Regions from separate parts of the Pseudomonas sp. 24 E 13 genome, predicted to be linked through region 2. Evidence: riboswitches for the same ligand, from Rfam matches in the RefSeq annotation. Region 2 holds a riboswitch; the other holds the start of a gene.

Region 1 (10,111 bases), on a different contig from region 2:
CTTTGCATTCACGGCCCAGTGCCGAGTCTGCTGGAGGGCAGTAGTAAGACTTCAGCGCGTTCTCAAGGGTCGGGCCCTGGATCAGGCTCGCCAGATGGTCCAGCAGGTGATCGAGGTCCGACAGGCGCGCAGGTGGGCTCTTGGACATGAGTCGGGAAAGTGTGGGCTTCATTAAAACCTCGCGAGTGAGCAATTAAGATCGCGATGTCATGCTAGAGAGATGTGCATTCTCGCAAGTGCTACATAGATAGGTATTGCTGAAGGACTCAGCAGGACGCGGCCCCCGGGATGCTTTTCCGACAAAAACACTCGGACTTTGTACCTGCGTAATAATTTGGCGTAAACTGCCGGCAAGCCTGTGAGGAGTTTCCATGACTGCCATAACCATTACCGACGCCGCCCACGATTACCTGGCTGACCTGCTGTCCAAGCAGAACACCCCGGGTATCGGTATCCGCGTCTTTATTACCCAGCCTGGTACCCAGTACGCCGAGACGTGCATTGCCTACTGCAAGCCTGGGGAAGAGAAGCCTGAAGACACCGCATTGGGGCTCAAGAGCTTCACCGCGTACATCGATGCCTTCAGTGAAGCCTTCCTTGACGATGCCGTGGTCGACTACGCCACTGATCGTATGGGTGGCCAATTGACCATCAAGGCGCCCAATGCCAAGGTGCCGAACGTCAACGCTGACAGCCCGGTCAATGAGCGTATCAACTACTACCTGCAAACCGAGATCAACCCGGGGCTGGCCAGCCACGGCGGCCAGGTGAGCCTGATCGATGTGGTGGATGACGGTATCGCCGTATTGAAGTTCGGCGGCGGTTGCCAAGGCTGCGGCCAGGCGGACGTGACCCTGCGTGAAGGCATCGAGCGCACCCTGCTCGAGCGCATTCCCGAGCTCAAGGGTGTACGTGACGTGACCGACCATACGCAGAAAGAAAACGCCTACTACTGAGTAAGGTGTTCACTGCGACGAAAAAACGGCGCCCCGTGAGCGCCGTTTTTTTATGCTTAAAAAAGGATTAAGTGTGGGAGGGGGCTTGCCCAATATTGTAGGAGCGAGCTTGCTCGCGAAAAACTCACAGGCGCCGCGTTGATTCAGAAAGCCCGCGTTATCGTTGACGTTTTTCGCGAGCAAGCTCGCTCCTACAGCTTTATTGGATTTATTGATTTAAATCAGCGGATTGATTGGGTTTTGTGAAGTAGAAACTCAAGGTCGGTACAGGTGCGCATGCCCCGCCCGATACAGTGACGACTCGCTGAACGTGTCACTGGCCAGCACTCGACCCACCACAATCAACGCGGTACGCCGAAACCCCTTGGCCGCGACTTTTTCGGCGATATCCGCCAACGTTCCCACCACCCAATCCTGATCCGGCCAGGTCGCGCGGTGCACCACGGCGATCGGGCAATCGGCGCCATAGTGCGGCAGCAGCTCCGCGACGATCTTCTCCAGGTGGTTGACCCCCAGGTGAATCGCCATGGTCGTGCCGTGGCGGGCCAGGCTGTCGAAGTCCTCGCCGGCGGGCATGCTGGTTTTATCGGCATAGCGGGTCAGGATCACGCTCTGGGCGATGTCCGGCAGGGTCAGCTCGGTTTCCAGCAGCGCCGCGCAGGCCGCCACTGCGGTGACGCCGGGAATGATCTGGAAGGGGATGCCCAGCTCACGCAAATGGCGAATCTGCTCGCCAATCGCCCCATACAGGCTCGGGTCGCCGGAGTGCACGCGTGCCACATCCTGGCCTTGCGCATGGGCAGCCTTGATCAAGTCGATGATCTGTTCCAGGTGCAGCTCGGCGCTGTTGACCACCTGGTGTGCCTGATGACCTTCGAGCACCGCCGCAGGTACCAGTGAGCCGGCGTAGATGATCACCGGGCAGCTGCGGATCAGCCGCTGGCCCTTGACGGTAATCAGTTCCGGGTCGCCGGGGCCTGCGCCGATGAAGTAGACGGTCATGGGGAATTCCTGTTGTAAAACGGGCGAGCATGAAGATTGCTCATGATCGAGAGCGGCAATTATCGGGATTTTAACCGGCGCAGGCTAATGCAAAGGTAGCCTGGGCGGTTTTCCTGCGGGTAATCAGCAGGCGAGCCGGGCCGTGGGCGAGTCGCTCGGCCAGGGCCAGTGCGGCGCTTTCGGCGATGCCGTAACAGCCGGTATGGCTGAACGCGACGGCTGATTTGTGGCTCAGCCGATGTTCATAGCCCGCCAGCTCTTCGGCGCTGAAACACTGCAACGGCAGGTTCAGCAACCGGGCCAGGGCCAACAACCCTGGCTCAGCCTGTTTGCGATCAATGCTCGCCAGCGCGGTAATGCGTTGGCGTTCAATGCCACTCTCGGCGAGGGCGCTATCAAGGAGCTCCAGCAGGGTGCGCACGTCACAGCCGCGCTGGCAACCCAGGCCGACGACGAGGGTCATGCCGCGTAGTGTTCATCGCGGTTACGGCGAAACAGCCAGGCACTGTTCAAGCCAAGGGCCAGCCAGAACGCCACATTGGTCAACTGCGATGCGATCTTGAACTGGGCCTCTAGGGCCTCCGGGGCCAGCATGGCGTGGACTTCCGGCTGCGGAGCGCCGATTAGGTGGGGTACGGCAAGGATCGCCACACCCAGCACCTTGAGCACCCCGCCGCGACCGAACACCAGCAAGGCAATACCGGCAGCGGTAGACGCAGCGGTGCCGATCCACCAGATCTGTCGTTGCGCCAGATCAGCGGCGGCGGTGCCCGGCAGCTCGGGCGGCAGGCCCAGGGTCGGCGCGAGTACGAAGGTGGCATAACCGGCCAGGCCCCACAGCAGCCCTTGAGCTGTGCGGGTGGGTGCGCGCAGGGTGTACAGGCCGGCCAGCATCAGCGCAAACCCGACCGCTACTACCAGGTTGCCACCGGTGGTCGACAGCACGCGCTGCCAGCCATCTTCCGGTTCCCAGGCTTCGGCGTCGTGGGTGTGGGCAGCAGCCCCTGCGGCATGTTCATGGGGCACTTCGGCCACGGCTGGAGCCTTTTCAAAGGTCTCCGCCTGCAAAATCAACGGCGCGACCCACAGGCTTTGCAGCAGGGTCAGCAGCAGGGCGGCCAACAAGCCGGTGAAGCCTGCGGTTTGGGCAATACGCTTGATCATGTCGACAGGTCTCAGTGGCACGGGAACGCGGCGCTGTGGCGGGTATCGTGGGCCGCGTTGTGCACGGCCTCGATATGGGAGAAGCCGGCGAAATACACCAGGCACGCGCCGAGGATCGACGCACCGATAGCGGCGGTCAGGCGTTGGCTCAAGGTGGCAGTGCTGCTGGCTGCGGGCGAAGTGCTGCTGATGATCGACATGGCGCGTCCCTTTCAGGTGTCAGGGTGGAACGAGCGCATGCAAACCCCACGCGCCAGGCACGCAGGGTTTCGAACAGCGCCCGCCCACCGCGGGTTTGTTATCTGATTTTTCGGGCCGGTCTCCGGGCTTGCGAGGGGCGCTCTTGAACAAAGAGTGGGCCTTATCAAGCATCTCCTTCCCATGCATACGCACAGTGGATTTGACGCTTCGCTCGCTTACCGTTGCGGGGGCAGCACCGGACTTGCCATGGGTCTATGGCGCACCGGTTTCCCGTTTCACCCTGTGAAGGGCACCCGAAACAAGATGAGTAGGAGAGCATGGGCCGGGGACGGTAGTCAAATGCCGCGAGCCCCTGTAGCCTTGCACCCTCGAGGTTCTTCGGCTGCGGTCGAAGCTAAGAAGGGAACGCGGTTCAAGCCGCGGCTGCCCCCGCAACTGTGAAGGGTTCAGTTGACTGCCACGCCACTGCCGAGACGGCGGGAAGGCGCAGTCAGCATGGGTCGCAAGACCTGCACGCCCCAAGCCAGGAGACCTGCCTCGTCACTGATTTTTCAATTCAACCGGGCGGGGTGATCCGGTGACGAAATCCGCTGCTGCGCGTCGCCGCAGGGCCTGTCGTCCCGTATGCCCGCCCCAAAGGGCATCCGATGAAAACACTGGCCAAACTCCCCGTCACCATCGTTACCGGCTTTCTCGGCTCGGGCAAAACCACCTTGCTGCGCCATATGCTCGACAACGCCCAGGGCCGTCGCATTGCCGTGATCGTCAACGAGTTCGGCGAGCTGGGCATTGACGGTGAAATCCTCAAGCAGTGCTCCATCGGATGCACCGAAGAAGAAGCCAACGGCCGCGTCTACGAGCTGGCCAACGGCTGCCTGTGCTGCACCGTGCAGGAAGAGTTCTTCCCGGTGATGCGTGAGCTGGTCGCCCGTCGCGCCGACCTTGACCACATTCTCATCGAAACCTCGGGCCTGGCCCTGCCAAAACCGCTGGTACAGGCTTTCCAGTGGCCGGAAATCCGCAGCGCCTGCACCGTCGACGCGGTGATCACCGTGGTCGACAGCCCGGCCGTGGCCGCCGGCACCTTCGCCGCGTTCCCCGACCAGGTCGATGCCCAGCGCAAGCTCGACCCGAACCTGGACCACGAGTCGCCGTTGCACGAGCTGTTCGCCGACCAATTGGCCAGTGCCGACCTGGTGATCCTCAACAAAGCCGACCTGATAAGCGCCGAAGACCTGGCCCGCGTGCGCCTGGAAGTGGCTGAAGAGCTGCCTCCGGCGGTGAAGATCATCGAAGCCAGCAGCGGTCGCGTGCCGTTGGACGTGCTGATTGGCCTGGGCGCCGGCTCCGAGGAGCACATCGACGCGCGCCACAGCCATCATGATCAGCACCACGACGGTGAGGACGACCACGATCACGATGCCTTCGACTCCATTTCCATCGACCTGCCTCAAGCCGATGAAGCCCTGTTGCTCAACGCCTTGACCCAATTGGTGGTGCAGCACGGCATCCTGCGCGTCAAAGGTTTCGCTGCGATCCCGAACAAGCCGATGCGCCTGCTGATCCAGGGCGTGGGCACGCGCTTCGACAAGCACTTCGACCGTGCCTGGGGCCTGGAAGAAGCACGCACCACGCGCCTGGTGCTGATTGGCCAGGAACTGGATGCCGTGGGCCTTGAAGCGCAACTGCGCGCCGCCCTCAGCGTTTAACCATGCACCTGCTCAGGACCCAACCCGGTGGCTTCGTCGCGGACGACAATATCGCCGACCTTGGCCAAACCCCCGCCGAGCTGGTGATCCTGTGCAGCGGCGATTCCAGCCTGGCGCTGCTCGCCGAAGCGGCGCAGCAACTGCCCGAGGATTACCCCAGCCTGCGCCTGGCCAACCCGATGCAGGTGCAGAACCACGCCTCGGTCGACTTGTACGTCGATGAGGTGTTGCGCCACGCCAAGGTCATCCTGATTTCCCTGCACGGCGGCATCGGTTATTGGCGCTACGGCATCGAGCGCCTGGTGGAACTGGCCGGACGCGGCGTCACGCTGATCCTGGTGCCGGGGGACGATCGTCCGGACCCGGAACTCAGCGGCCTGAGCACCGTCGCGGCCGAACAGCGCGAGCGTCTGTGGCACTTTCTGCGCCAGGGTGGCCTGGGCAATGCGCTGGACTTTTATCGCTGCCTGGCCAGTGCCCATCTGGGCCGCGACTATGCCTGGGCCGAACCGCAAACCTTGCCGCGTACGGCGATCTATCACCCGCACACCGCCAATGCCCGCCTCAATGACTGGCAGGCGCAGTGGCACGCCGACTTTCCCGTGGCTGCGGTGCTGTTCTACCGCTCGCACTTGCAGGCGGCCAATACCGGGTTTATCGATGTGTTCTGCCAGCGCTTGCAGGCCGCGGGCCTGAACCCGTTGCCCATCGCAGTGGCCAGTTTGAAAGAGCCCGGTTGCCTCACGGTGGTCGAGGACCTGTTGGACGACGTGCAAGCCGCAGTGATACTCAACACCACAGGCTTTGCCCAATCCAGCCCGGAAGCACCGCACCTGCGCCCGTTTCGGCGCAATATCCCGGTGATCCAGGCGATCTGCGCCCAGGATAACCAACCCGGCTGGGAGGCCAGCGCACAGGGGCTCGGCCCCCGCGACCTGGCGATGCACATTGCCTTGCCGGAGCTGGACGGGCGCATCATCAGCCGGCCGATCAGCTTCAAGGACCTGGCCTGGCGCAGTGAGCGCAGCCAGTCGGACGTGGTGTGCTACCGCGCCGCGCCCGAGCGCATGGATTTTGTCGCCGAACTGGCGCGCCGCTGGGTCGAGCTGGCGCGGCTGCCGAATGCGCACAAGCGTGTGGCGCTGATCCTGGCCAATTATCCAACCCGCGACGGCCGTATCGGCAATGGCGTGGGCCTGGATACGCCGGCGGCAGCGCTGAACATCCTGCGCGCGTTGCAAGCCGAAGGGTACCCGGTGCCGTCCACCTTGCCGGACAGCGGCACCGCTTTGATCCACGCCTTGCTGGGCGGCGTCACCAACGACCTGGACAGCCTGGACCTGCGCCCGTGCCATCAAAGCCTGGGCCTGGACGACTATGACGCAATGTTCCAGCGCCTGCCCGAGGCCAATCGTCAAGCGGTGCTCAAGCGCTGGGGCGCGCCGCATCAGGACCCGATGTGCCGCGACGGCCGTCTGATGATCGCCGGCCTGCGCCTGGACCAGACCTTCGTCGGCATTCAACCGGCGCGCGGTTATCAGGTTGATCAGAGCGCGGTGTATCACGACCCTGACCTGGTCCCGCCCCACGGCTACCTGGCGTTCTACTTCTGGCTGCGCCAGACCTACGGCGCCCATGCGCTGATTCATGTGGGCAAGCACGGTAACCTCGAATGGCTGCCGGGCAAGGGCGTGGGCCTGTCGGAAAACTGCTGGCCGGACGTGCTGCTCGGCCCGCTGCCGAATATCTACCCGTTTATCGTCAATGACCCGGGAGAGGGCGCCCAGGCCAAGCGGCGCACCCAGGCGGTGATCATCGACCACCTGATGCCGCCCCTGACCCGCGCCGAAACCTACGGCCCGCTACGCGACCTGGAATTGCTGGCCGACGAATATTACGAAGCGCAGTTGCTCGACCCGCGACGCGCGTTGGAATTGCAGAAAGACATCCTCAAGCTGGTGCGCGAAACCCGTATCGACCAGGAACTTGAGCTGGACGGCGAGGCCGATGCCGACATCTGGTTGCCGCGCCTGGACACCTACCTGTGTGACCTGAAGGAATCACAGATCCGCGACGGCCTGCATATCTTTGGCGAATCGCCGGCGGGGCGCTTGCGTATCGATACCTTGCTGGCCTTGCTGCGCATTCCCCGTGGCGATGGCCGTGGCGCGCAATCGAGCTTGTTGCGCGTATTGGCCAAGGCGTTCGAGCTGGGTTTCGATCCGCTGGACTGCGCACTCGCAGAACCGTGGACCGGGCGTCAGCCCGAGGTGTTGCGCAAGCTCGACGCACAGCTGTGGCGCACCGCCGGTGACACCCGCGAGCGCCTGGAGCTCTACGCGACGCGCCTGATCGAGCAGGCGCTGGAGGGGCCGCTGGAGCAGTTGGAGGAAGCCGGCTGGGAAGAGGTGAAGGCGGTGGTCGAGAGCCTGCGCATTGTTGTGGCGCCGCGCCTGGATGCCTGCGGCCCGGCAGAAATGCGCGGCCTGCTGGATGCCCTGGGCGGTCGCTTTGTGCCGGCCGGTGCCAGTGGCGCGCCGAGTCGCGGCCGCCTGGATGTATTGCCCACGGGGCGTAATTTCTTCACCGTGGATGTGCGCAACTTGCCGACCACCACGGCCTGGCGCATCGGTTTCCAGTCGGCCAGTCTGTTGCTTGAACGGCACCTGCAGGACCACGGCGACCATCTGCGCCAGCTGGGCCTGTCGGTGTGGGGCACTGCCACCATGCGCACCGGTGGCGACGATATCGCCCAGGCCATGGCGCTGATGGGCGTGCGCCCGGTATGGGCCACCGGCAGCCAGCGCGTGGACGACTTCGAGATTCTGCCGATCAGCCTCTTGGATCGTCCGCGTGTCGACGTGACGCTGCGCGTCTCCGGTTTCTTTCGCGATGCGTTCGCCAATCTGATCCGCCTGTTCGATGCGGCGGTGCAAGCGGTGGCGGCCCTCGACGAGCCGGATGACATGAACCCGCTGGCCGCCAAGGTGCGCAGCGAGCGTCAGGCGTTGCTTGAGTCGGGCCTTGACGAAGCGGCCGCAGCGAAACAGGCCGGCTGGCGCATTTTCGGCGCCAAGCCAGGCGCCTATGGCGCGGGCGTGCAGGGCGCAATTGACGGTCGCCTGTGGCAAAGCCGCGAGGACCTGGCCGAGGTCTACCTTAACTGGGGTGGCTACGCCTATGGCGCCGCCGACGAGGGCACCGCCGCCCGTGGGCAATTCGCCCAGCGCTTGAGCCAGGTGCAGGCGGTGCTGCAGAACCAGGACAACCGCGAACACGATGTGCTCGACTCCAACGATTACTACCAATTCCAGGGCGGCATGCTCGCCGCCGTGGAAACCCTGAGCGGCAACAAGGCCGCCAGTTATCATGGCGATCACAGCCAGCCGGACCTGCCGAAAATCCGCACCTTGAAGGAAGAGCTCAATCGGGTGGTGCGCTCCCGTGCGGCCAACCCGAAGTGGATCGAAGGCGTGAAGCGTCACGGCTATAAAGGCGCGTTTGAAATGGCCGCGACCGTGGACAACCTGTTCGCCTTCGACGCCACCACCGCGTTGATCGATGATCACCAATACGCGCTGCTCGCCGACGCCTACCTGCTTGACCCTGACACCCGCGCGTTTGTGCAGCAGCACAACCCCGACGCCCTGCGCGACATGACCGAGCGCATGCTCGAAGCCCAGCAGCGCGGCATGTGGCAAGAGCCGGGCGCCTACCGCGAAGCGTTGGAAAACCTGTTGCTGGATATGGAAGAAGACAGCTGATGACCGATATTGCGCATTTCCCGCTGGCCGCCGTGGTCGGTGCCGATGAGCTGAAACTGGCGCTGTGCCTGAACGCGATCGATCCCCGGATCGGCGGTGTGCTGATCGAAGGCCCGCGCGGCATGGCCAAGTCCACCCTGGCCCGTGGCCTGGCGGACCTGCTCGCCAGCGGGCAGTTTGTCACCTTGCCCCTGGGCGCGACCGAGGAGCGCCTGGTCGGCACCCTGGACCTGGACGCCGCGCTCGGCGAGGGCCGTGCACAATTTTCCCCCGGCGTGCTGGCCAAAGCCGATGGTGGCGTGTTGTACGTTGATGAAGTCAACCTGCTGCCTGATCATTTGGTCGATCTGTTGCTCGATGTGGCCGCCAGCGGCACCAACCTGATCGAACGTGACGGCATCTCCCATCGGCATGCGGCGCGTTTTGTGCTGATCGGCACGATGAACCCGGAAGAGGGGGAGTTGCGCCCGCAGTTGCTCGACCGCTTTGGCTTCAACGTGGCCTTGAGCGGGCAAACGGTGCCGGCCGAGCGCGGGCAGATCATCCGTCGTCGCCTGGATTTCGACAGTGACCCCGTCGCGTTCTGTGAACAGTGGGCCGAGCCGCAAGCCGCATTGCGCGAGCGCTGCATTCAGGCGCGCGCACGCCTGGACAGTATCGAGCTGGATGACCAGGCCCTGGCGCAGATCACCCAGCGCTGCTTTGCCGCAGGCGTGGACGGGATGCGCGCCGACCTCGTGTGGCTGCGCGGTGCCAGGGCCCATGCCGCCTGGCGCGGGGCCGACGCTATCACCGAGGAAGATATAGACGCGGTCGCGGAATTTGCCTTGCGTCATCGACGCCAGGAGCAGGCACCTGCGGCCAGTCCGCCCAACCCGGCCCAAGCCCCGCAACCCTCTGACTCCTCGCAGGGCCAGGGCCAATGGGGCGATATGCCCGCGCCAGCGCTGCCCACCGGCCCGCGCCGCGATGTGCCCGCCTGGCCAAAAAAGCCCTAGGCATTCGCCCTCGACCTGACGCGGGGGCGGATGCGCGGCCCCAGGCGGGGCAATTGGAAAACGGCAGGCAAGGCAAGGCGCGCAGTGCGCGACAGGGCCTGGTCAATTGGCCGGGCACCTTGCTCGGCGGCAGGCCGCAGCGCCGTGAAGATTTACGTTGGCATCTGCGCAGCCGCTCGGCGCATGAACTCTGGCTGGTGATTGTCGACGCCTCGGCTTCCACTCGGCGGCACCGGGCCTTGAGCGATGCCAAAGGCCTGCTGGCGCAAGTGTTTGATGACGCCTACCGGCAACGTGCGCGCCTGGCCTTGCTGACG
Region 2 (10,111 bases):
GCCGCAAGCCAAGCGCCAGAAAAGCCTGGTGCTGCAAGTGGCGCTGGGGGTGTTCCTCGGTGGCCTGGCGTTGTGGCTGGTGCAACTGGGCGCCACGGCGATCATGGCCAAGCTGGCCATGGGCACCTTCCAATTCGGCGGCTGATCAAGAGCGAAACGTGGGAGGGGGCTTGCCCTGATGTTGTAGGAGCGAGCTTGCTCGCGAAAAACTCACAGCCACCGCGTTTATCCAGCAATTACGCGTTATCGTTGACGTTTTTCGCGAGCAAGCTCGCTCCTACGTTGGATTCAGGCTGCTGCAAGCCCGCGTTCCTCCAGCAGTTTTACGAAGCTGTTCAGGCTCTGCGACACCGTGCCCCGGCGCCAGATCAGCCAGGTATTCAACACACGGAAGTTTTCCGTCAACGGCCAGACGCTGACCGCCGCCGCCCCCGGCATGCTTTCCAGCATACTGCGCGGCATCAACGCCAGCCCTGCCCCGGCGCTGACGCAGGCCAGCATGCCGTGATAAGACTCAATCTCGAAGATTTTGCCCGGCACCGCACCGTCCTGTGAGAACCAACGCTCGAAGTGATGCCGATATGAGCAGTTGGAACGAAAGGTGTAGATGTTCTCGCCATTCACCTCCCGCCCCCGCGTGATCGGCGCATGATGCAGCGGCGCAATCACCACCATCTCCTCTTCAAACACCGCCACGCCCTCCAGCGTGGAGTGCAGCACCGGGCCATCGACAAAGGCCGCCGTCAAACGCCCGGACAGCACGCCTTCGATCATCGTGCCCGACGGTCCCGTGCTCAGGTCCAGCTCAACCTTGGTGTACTGCTGGTTATACGCCGCCAGCAACGCGGGAATACGCACCGCCGCGGTACTTTCCAGCGAGCCGAGGGCAAAGGCGCCCTGGGGTTCCTCCCCCGCCACCGTGGCGCGGGCCTCCTGTACCAGATCGAGAATACGCCGCGTATAGCCGAGGAAATTCCACCCGGCCGGTGACAGGCGCAGGCGGCTTTTCTCGCGGATAAACAGCTCCACGCCCAGGTCCTGCTCCAGTTGTTTGATCCGCGTGGTCAGGTTCGACGGCACCCGATGGATCAACTGCGCGGCGGCGCTGATGCTGCCTTGTTCGGCAACGGCCTTGAAGATTTCCAACTGCACCAGATCCAATTCATTCTCCAATCGTGAATGTATTGCTTAATATTATTCAGTTTTCGGAAAACGTCCAGCAGCGTACGCTGGCTTCCATTCCCATCACCCCTGCAGGACGGTGCCATGAACGCTATTTCCCATCAGACCCACGCGTTGTCGATCAACCCGGCCAATGGCGAGACCGTTGGCAGCTACGCGTATGAAAGCCCGTCGCAGCTGGATGCCGCGCTCACCCGTTCCACCGCTGCCTTCCGCACCTGGCGCCGCCAAACCGTGGGCCGCCGCGCGCAATTGCTATTGGCTCTGGCCGGCGCCCTGCGTGACCAGGCCGAAGCCATGGCGCAGATGATCACCCTGGAAATGGGCAAACCCATTGCCCAGGCCCGTGCCGAAATCGAGAAATGCGCCCAGCTCAGCGAGTGGTACGCGCAGCACGGCCCCGCCATGCTCGCGCCGGAGCCGACCCTGGTGGACAACGGCAGCGCGCGGATTGAATACCGCCCGCTGGGGCCGATCCTTGCCGTGATGCCCTGGAACTTCCCGGTATGGCAAGTACTGCGTGGCGCCGTGCCGACCCTGCTCGCCGGCAACACTTACGTGCTTAAACATGCGCCGAACGTGATGGGCAGCGCTTACCTGATGCAGCAGGCGTTCCAGAAGGCCGGCTTCGCTGAAGGCCTGTTCGAGGTCATCAACGTCACCACCGAAGGTGTGTCCAGCGCCATCGCCGACCCACGTATCGCCGCCGTCACCCTCACCGGCAGCGTGCGCGCCGGTATCGCCATCGGCTCCCAGGCCGGTGCGGCACTGAAAAAATGCGTGCTGGAACTGGGCGGCTCCGACCCGTTCATCGTGCTCAACGACGCCGACCTCGACGCCGCCGTACAGGCCGCGCTGATCGGTCGCTTCCAGAACAGCGGCCAAGTCTGCGCCGCCGCCAAGCGCTTGATCATCGAGGCCGGTGTGGTTGAAGCCTTTACCGCCAGGTTCCTTGAAGCCAGCCGCAACCTGGTGATGGGCGACCCGACCTCGCCTGCCACCTACATCGGCCCCATGGCGCGCTTCGATCTGCGCGATGAGCTGCACGGCCAGGTCCAGGCCACCCTCGACGAAGGCGCCACCCTGCTGCTGGGCGGCAACAAGGTGGCGGGCGCAGGCAACTACTACGAACCCACCGTATTGGCCGACGTCACCGACCAGATGACCTCGTTCAAACAGGAACTGTTCGGCCCCGTCGCGTCCATCATCACCGCCCGCGACTCCGACCATGCGGTGGCCCTGGCCAACGACAGCGAATTCGGCCTGACCGCGAGTATCTTCACCACCGACCCGGCGAAGGCGCGGGACATCGTCGACCAGTTGGAAACCGGTGGGATCTTCGTCAACGCTTACAGCGTTTCCGACCCGCGAGTAGCATTTGGTGGTGTGAAGAAAAGCGGATTCGGCCGTGAGCTGTCGCACTTCGGCGTACGCGAGTTCTGCAACGCGCAGACGGTGTGGCTCGACCGTCAATAAACAGCCCTGGCTTCAACACACATCAAAGGTGGGAGGGGGCTTGCCCCCGATGGCGGTGGATCAGCCAGACATCTGTCACTGACACACCGTTATCGGGGGCAAGCCCCCTCCCACATTTGGATCCAGACAACCTTGGGGGCCGTACCTATTCTAAGCAATCAGCGAATATGTCGCCGCACGCACTGCACCAACCCGTCCAGCGCCTGCGACTTCACCGGCGCCAATACGCACACGGTGTGTTCACGCTCGCCCTCGGTCACGGTGAGCGTGTAATGCACCTGCCCAGGATTGCCGGAGGGTTGAGTACTTTGCGGCAACTGGAAAAACTTCGACTGCTCGATCAGTTGCCGCAACTCCTGCTGATCCTGCTCGGGCAGTGCATCGAGCTCGACACTGCGAGGTTTGGCCAAGCCCGGAAAGAACGCCGGGCCGCCGTTTTCCTTGATCGAGATTCGCATGGCTGTTCCTCACCGCCCTGGCGGAGTGTCAGACGTTGATACCGACCGCTTTCCAACCTTCCTTCACGGCCTTCTGCTCATCCTTGTTCGCGCCATAAAGGCGCCCGGCGACATCGTAAGTGATACGTGCAAAACGCAGAAACCCCGAGTTCGGCCGCAACCGCGAATCACGCAGGGCGTCATACCAGATACGCCCGGCACGCTCCCAGGCGAACCCGCCAATACGCGTAGCAACCTGATAGAACGCATGGTTGGGAATGCCGGAATTAATGTGCACGCCACCATTGTCGTCATAGGTTTGCACAAAGTCATCCATATGCCCCGGCTGCGGGTCCTTGCCCAGCAATTTATCGTCAAACGCCGTGCCGGGGGCCTTCATCGAGCGCAGCGCGGTGCCTTTGATCTTTTTGGTAAACAGCCCCTTGCCGATCAGCCAATCGGCGTCCTCGGCCTTTTGCTTTAAAGCGTACTGCTTGATCAGCGATCCGAACACGTCCGACAGCGACTCGTTCAACGCACCCGACTGGTTGAAGTACATCAACTTGGCTTCATCCTCGGTCACCCCGTGCGCCAACTCGTGACCAATCACGTCCAGCGCCACGGTAAAGCGGTTGAACAACTGCTGGTCGCCATCACCAAAGACCATCTGGGTCGAGTTCCAGAAAGCATTGTTGTAGTCCTGGCCAAAGTGCACGGTGGCATCCAGCGCCATCCCGGCATCATCGATGGAATTGCGATTGAACACCTGGTCGAAAAAATCGAAGGTCGCGCCCAGGCCGTCGTAGGCCTCGTCCACCGCGGCATCACCGCTGGCGGGTTGCCCTTCGCCACGGATCAGCTTGCCGGGCAGGCTGTCGGTGTTGTCGGCGCTGTAGATCGAGCGCTGCTTCTCGGCGCCCGCCAGCAGCGCCATGCGGGCCGGGCCTTTGGCGGGCACGGCGACCATGCGCAACGAGCGGAACGTGCTGTCCTTGGCGCGCGTGCGCAGCGCAACCTCGCGCTGGGCTTTGTCACCGTGGCGCGCGATCTGGTCGAGCATGTACGGCGGGATCAGGCAGAAAATCGGATTTCGCGGGTGGCGAACACACATAAGCTGGCTCCTTTTTGGCGTGTGGTGAACGGCCGGTTAACGACTTCAGGATAGACGCGCGTCCGCCGCCTGGGACAAATTGTCATGAAATCATGTTGCAGTCGTGTTTATCCAAGGCCCATCAGGAAATCCCCCATGCCCGCACGTCACGTCAAAATCGACCTGTCTTACCGCCCAAGGCTTGCCGACCTTCGCCCTCTGATCGCGCCCGCCCCTTCCCTGCTGGAGGCCAGGGCCGCAACCCCGCGCGTCACCGCAGCCAAGGACCTGCAGAACCGGCGCGGTTACGCCGAGGATTTTCTCGGTAGCTTCGCAGTGCCCTGGCCCACGCTGGACACGGCCCTGGCAGGCGATGCCCAACCCGGACGCCTGGACTACACGCACTTTTCCATCAGCATGTCGCGCTCGCGACGCCTGGCGCTGTATGTCGGCGTCAACATCGACGGCGACAAGCACGTGGATATCGTGCGCAGCAACGACACCTGGGCCTACGATGGCCGCCTGCCCCTCGACGCCCAGGTGGGCGAAGACCTCTACGCCGGTAATGGCCTGGACCGTGGTCACCTGGTGCGGCGCCAGGACCCCAATTGGGGGGACGAGGCGAATACCGCCAACGTCGACACCTTCCACTTCACCAACTGCTCGCCGCAGATGAGCGGCTTCAACCAGAAGACCTGGCTGGAACTGGAGGACTACATCCTCGACAACACCCAGCGCTGGAAAGCTCGCGCCAGCGTTTTCAGCGGCCCGGTGTTCGCCGACGACGACCGCCTGTACCGTGGCGTGAAAATCCCCCAGGCGTTCTGGAAAGTGGTGGCCTACCTCAGCGACGACGGCAAACCCTCCGCCAGCGCCTACATGATCGACCAACGCAACGAACTGGGCCAACTGGACCTGGTGTTCGGTCCGCTCAAAACCTACCGGCGCAGCGTGTTGCAGATCGAACAACTGACCGGCATCCGCTTCGGCAACCTGGCCGACTACGACGGTTTCAGCAACGAGGAGCGCGCCACGGGGACGCGGATCGAAGCGCTGGTGCGGGGGCCGCAGGATATCCGACTCTGACCACGGCGCACCGGGGCCCCGCGTTATCGTTGACGACCTTCGCGAGCAAGCTCGCTCCTACAGGTCGTGATCGACTACCATAGCGCCGCCGGTTCCCGCACGGGACTAATAGGGAATTCGAAACGTCGTCCGCGACGTCAATCGAAACTGCCCCCGCAACTGTAGGTGCTGAGCCTGCTCCCCACTGCCACTGGACGTTGTCCGGGAAGGCCGGAGCCTGGCGACGACGCATCAGTCAGGAGACCTGCCGGCCAAGTGACTCACTAACCGGCGGGGTGTCCGGGAAGGCCATCCTTGTGCTGCCCGGCCGGCAGCGCGTGTGGGTGTATTTCCGAACCGTTCCTGCCTTGCTTCATCGACGGTTCAAACGGAGATTGCCCCATGCTGCCACGCGTTACGGCCCTGATCATCGGCCTGGGTGCCTGCACCCTGGCCCAAGCCGCACCGACCCACTACCCGCTGACCGTCGAGAACTGCGGCAGCTCGATCACCTTTGCGCAAGCCCCTGCACGCAGCGTGACCATCGGCCAGGCCGCCACGGAGATGCTGTATGCGCTGGGCGTGGGCGATAAAGTGGTCGGCACGTCGCTGTGGTTCAACGATGTACAGGCGCAGTACAAGGCGCAGAACGCCAGCATCGAGCGCCTGGCCAATAACGAGCCGAGCTTCGAGGCAGTCATCGCCAAGCGCCCGCAACTGGTGGCCGCCGAGCTGGAATGGGTGGTCGGCCCTCAAGGTGTGGTGGGCACCCGCGAACAGTTCCACGAACTGAATATCCCCACCTACCTGCTGCCCTCCGACTGCGAAGGCAAGGACAACCTGGTGGGCGCCGACGGCACGCGGCTGGAGCCGTTTCGCATCGAGACGATCTACAAGAGCCTCAGCCAACTGGCCGAGATCTTCGACGTGCAGGCGCGCGGCCAGCAACTGACCGATGACCTCAAGGCGCGCCTGGCCAAGTCGATCGCCACCGCGCAGGGCAAAGGCTTGAAACAGGCCAGCGCGCTGGTCTGGTTCTCCAGCGCCGAAATGGCCAGCGACCCGTACGTGGCCGGCCACAAAGGTGTTCCGCAATTCATGCTGCAAACCCTTGGCCTGCGCAACGTGGTGCAGTCCGACGAAGAATGGCCGGCCGTAGGCTGGGAAACCATTGCCAAGGCCAACCCCACCTTCCTGGTGATCGCGCGCATGGATCGCCGTCGCTACCCCGCCGACGACCATGAAAAGAAGCTGGCCTTCCTGCGCAGCGACCCGGTAACGCGCAACATGGACGCGGTAAAGCACAACCGCATCATCATCCTTGACGCCCTGGCGCTGCAGGCCAGCCTGCGCACTTTCGACGGCCTGGAACAACTGGCCGCCGCCATCGACAGCTACAACCTGCCGCAATGATACGCACCCTGCTCGCCCTTACGCTGCTGCTGATCGCCCTGCTTGCCGGCGTGGCCATCGGCGAAACCGCTATCTCGCCGCAGGTGGTACTCCAGGTGCTCGCCAACAAACTGTGGGCGGCCGGCTACGTGCTCGACCCCATCGATGAAGGCGTGGTGTGGAACTACCGCCTCACCCGTGCCCTGGTCGCCGGTGCCTGTGGCGCGGGCCTGGCAACCTGTGGGGTGATCCTGCAGTCGTTGCTGCGCAACCCGTTGGCCGACCCGTATCTGCTCGGCATCAGCGCCGGCGCCTCGACAGGTGCGGTGCTGATCGCGCTGATCGGGGTGGGCGGCGGGCTGATTTCGTTGTCGGCCGGCGCCTTTGTCGGCGCCATGGCCGCGTTTGCCCTGGTGATCCTGCTGGCGCGGGCCAGCGGCTCGTCCAGCGGCACCGGCCAGATCATCCTGGCCGGCATTGCCGGTTCGCAGTTGTTCAATGCGCTCACCGCGTTCCTGATTACCAAATCCGCCAGTTCCGAACAGGCCCGCGGCATCATGTTCTGGCTGTTGGGCAACCTCAGCGGCGTGCGCTGGCCATCGGTGTGGCTGGCGGTGCCGGTGGCGGTAGCGGGGCTGGCGGTATGCCTGTGGCACCGCCGTGCGTTGGATGCGTTTACCTTCGGCACCGACTCGGCGGCCTCGCTGGGCATCCCGGTGCGCCGCGTGCAGGTTGTGCTGGTGGGCTGCGCGGCGGTGGTCACGGCGGTGATGGTGTCGATTGTCGGCTCCATCGGGTTTGTCGGGCTGGTGATCCCCCATGCCGTGCGCTTGATGCTCGGCACCGGTCACTCGCGCCTGCTGCCGGCCAGCGCCCTGGGCGGCGCCTTGTTCCTGATCGCGGCGGACGTGCTGTCGCGTACCCTGATCAAGGGCCAGGTGATTCCGGTGGGCGTGGTCACGGCACTGGTCGGTGCGCCGGTGTTCGCGCTGATCCTGATCGGTCGGAGAAATGCACGATGACGGTACTGAGCTGCACCGGCCTGGGCTTCAAGGTGCGTGACGCCGAGTTGCTGTGCGATATTCATCTGCAGGTGCAGTCGGGGGAAACCCTCGGCATCGTCGGGCCGAACGGCTCGGGCAAATCCACCCTGCTCAAATTGCTCGCCGGCTTGCGCACCCCGGCCAGCGGTGAAGTACAGCTGGACGGCAAGCGCCTGGGTGAGTTGTCGCGCCGCGCCATCGCGCAGCAATTGGCGGTGGTGGAACAACAGGCCGACACCGACGACGCCATCCGCGTGTTCGACGCCGTGGCGCTGGGCCGCACGCCGTGGCTGTCGGCGTTGAGCCCATGGTCCGATGACGACGACCGCATCGTGCGCCAGGCCCTGCACGACGTGGACGCCACCCACCTGAGCCACCGCGCCTGGCGCAGCCTCTCGGGTGGCGAACGCCAGCGCGTGCACATCGCCCGAGCACTGGCACAACGGCCCCGGATTTTGTTGCTGGATGAACCGACCAATCACCTGGATATCCAGCATCAACTGACCATCCTCAAAGGTGTACAGGGTTTACCGGTCACTACCCTGATCGCCCTGCATGACCTGAACCAGGCGCTGACCTGTGATCGCCTGGCGGTGCTGGACCGTGGGCGCCTGGTGGCGCTGGGCACGCCACTGCAGGTGCTGACGCCGGAGCGGTTACATGAGACATTCGGGGTACAGGGGCATTACCTCACGGACCCCTTCGACGGCGCAAAAATCCTGCGCCTGCGCTGCAGCTGAACCCTGTGACGGCGGCACAGCTGGCGGTGATTCACATGTGGGAGGGGGCTTGCTCCCGATGAGGGCGAGTCAGCAAAAGCGTCAATAACTGACCCACCGCTATCGGGGGCAAGCCCCCTCCCACATTGGAACACCAGAGGCCATTGCATCGGTGTCGCCTGCACTACCGGATTGGCGGCCTCATTCCACCTTGATATGGGTGATTCCCACCACCTGCGCCTGCTCGAGGATTTCCTCCGGCGTCGCATCCGCAGCAGGCAGGATCAAGCCGTTTTCCGCATCACCAAAATGCAACTGCAGCAAATGCACCGCCGCTTCATGCACAGGCAACTCGGACTGTTTGAGCTCAAATGTATGAGTGCGCGGTTCGTCATTGAACCGGTAGTTCAAGGTGTAAGCAGGCATTGGGGAATCCTCAAAATGAGAAACAACTGATTAACCTGACTCAGCGATCAGTTTTTTAGTTCCCACACGATGCAGCTGCTGCGTTATCCATTTGCGACTGTACGCCAACACGCTGTCCGCCAGCGCCACCGGAAAATGAATGAAGCCATGGGCCGATTCCGGCAGCAGATGCGCTTCTACTCCGCTCCAGCGTTCGGCGATCAGCAGCGTGTCATCCTTGAGCGGGTCCAGCTCGCCCACAAACATCAACGCCGGCGGCAGGCCGCAGAAGTCGCCATACAAGGGTGACAGCGGCGGCTGTCGACGTGCTTCGTCGGTGATGTCCGGCGTGAGCAGGCGCAGCGCCGCAACCATGCCCGGCCCATCCAGCAGCAGCGTCTGCGGCCCGGCCGCGCGCACGCTTGGCGTGCCGGTCAAGTCGTAGACCCCGTAGTACAACACCGCGCCAGCGACGCGTTCGAGCAACGCCGGCCATTGCTTGAGCGCCAGCAACGTCGACGCCGCCAAATGCCCACCGGCCGACTCGCCGACGAAAAATACCGGCAGGCCGGCAAACTCCGTGCAGTCGGCCAACAGCCAGCGCGCAGCGGCCAGGCAGTCTTCGAGCAGCCCCTCGACCGGCGTGTCGACCGCCAGCCGGTAGTCCACCGACACCACCGCCACGCCGCAGGCGCGCACCATGCCCAGGTTGAGGTCGTCGTTCATCTGCGCATTGCCGATCACCCAACCGCCGCCGTGGATGTCCAGCACTACGCCTTTGGGCGCACCCTCGGGCCGCATGATGCGCACCGGCACGCCGCCGACCAGCCTGCGCTCCACCACCGGGGCCTTCTTGAAACGCTGACTGGTTTGCAGCAGCGCCTGGATCACACGGGGGGTGACGCGGTTGCGAATTTTAAAGCGCGGCATCCACGACAGCTTCTGATTGAAGCGACGCATCTGGGCCAGTTCGGCCTCGCTGGCGGGCCAGGATTGGTAAGCCATCAACGGTTATTCCGCAAAATCGAGAAGTTCAACGCCGCGGCCACACACAGCCAGGCGAGGTAAGGAAACAGGATCAAGCCGGTAATCAGGTCCAGGCGCACCGCCAGCACCACCATCGCCGCCACGGTCAGCCACAGCAGCACAATGATCACCATCCCGGCGAGCAAGCGGTGCGCGCCGAAGAACACCGGCGTCCACAGTGTATTCAACGCAATCTGAGCCGCCCACAGGGCCAACACCGTTTCACTGCCGGGGATCAGGCTCAAGCGGTAACCGGCCCAGGCCAGCAACAGGTAG

The links. Region 2 has a riboswitch for cobalamin ahead of BFP90_RS20860 (ABC transporter substrate-binding protein). Riboswitches for the same ligand answer to the same signal wherever they lie in the genome.
Positions count from the first base shown of each region.
Region 1: linked by a shared signal. The riboswitch ahead of BFP90_RS26055 (CbtB domain-containing protein) and the one ahead of BFP90_RS20860 (ABC transporter substrate-binding protein) in region 2 are both predicted to bind cobalamin.

Region 1 covers NZ_CVTO01000159.1:74,503-84,613, reverse strand. Annotated here, with positions in the region: gene BFP90_RS26080 (SET domain-containing protein-lysine N-methyltransferase) at 1-172, opposite strand, end outside; gene nfuA (Fe-S biogenesis protein NfuA) at 372-956, shown strand; gene cobM (precorrin-4 C(11)-methyltransferase) at 1,212-1,958, opposite strand; gene BFP90_RS26065 (cobalamin biosynthesis protein) at 2,029-2,421, opposite strand; gene BFP90_RS26060 (CbtA family protein) at 2,418-3,122, opposite strand; gene BFP90_RS26055 (CbtB domain-containing protein) at 3,134-3,322, opposite strand; cobalamin riboswitch at 3,418-3,635, opposite strand; cobalamin riboswitch at 3,678-3,878, shown strand; gene cobW (cobalamin biosynthesis protein CobW) at 3,971-5,032, shown strand; gene cobN (cobaltochelatase subunit CobN) at 5,035-8,796, shown strand; gene BFP90_RS26040 (ATP-binding protein) at 8,796-9,794, shown strand; gene BFP90_RS26035 (vWA domain-containing protein) at 9,848-10,111, shown strand, end outside.
Region 2 covers NZ_CVTO01000147.1:7,286-17,396, forward strand. Annotated here, with positions in the region: gene BFP90_RS20830 (hypothetical protein) at 1-145, shown strand, start outside; gene BFP90_RS20835 (putrescine utilization regulator PtrR) at 289-1,161, opposite strand; gene BFP90_RS20840 (aldehyde dehydrogenase family protein) at 1,267-2,658, shown strand; gene BFP90_RS20845 (protealysin inhibitor emfourin) at 2,817-3,116, opposite strand; gene BFP90_RS20850 (M4 family metallopeptidase) at 3,145-4,206, opposite strand; gene BFP90_RS20855 (DNA/RNA non-specific endonuclease) at 4,342-5,271, shown strand; cobalamin riboswitch at 5,344-5,538, shown strand; gene BFP90_RS20860 (ABC transporter substrate-binding protein) at 5,653-6,663, shown strand; gene BFP90_RS20865 (FecCD family ABC transporter permease) at 6,660-7,664, shown strand; gene BFP90_RS20870 (ABC transporter ATP-binding protein) at 7,661-8,425, shown strand; gene BFP90_RS20875 (hypothetical protein) at 8,606-8,830, opposite strand; gene BFP90_RS20880 (alpha/beta hydrolase) at 8,861-9,814, opposite strand; gene BFP90_RS20885 (tryptophan-rich sensory protein TspO) at 9,814-10,111, opposite strand, start outside.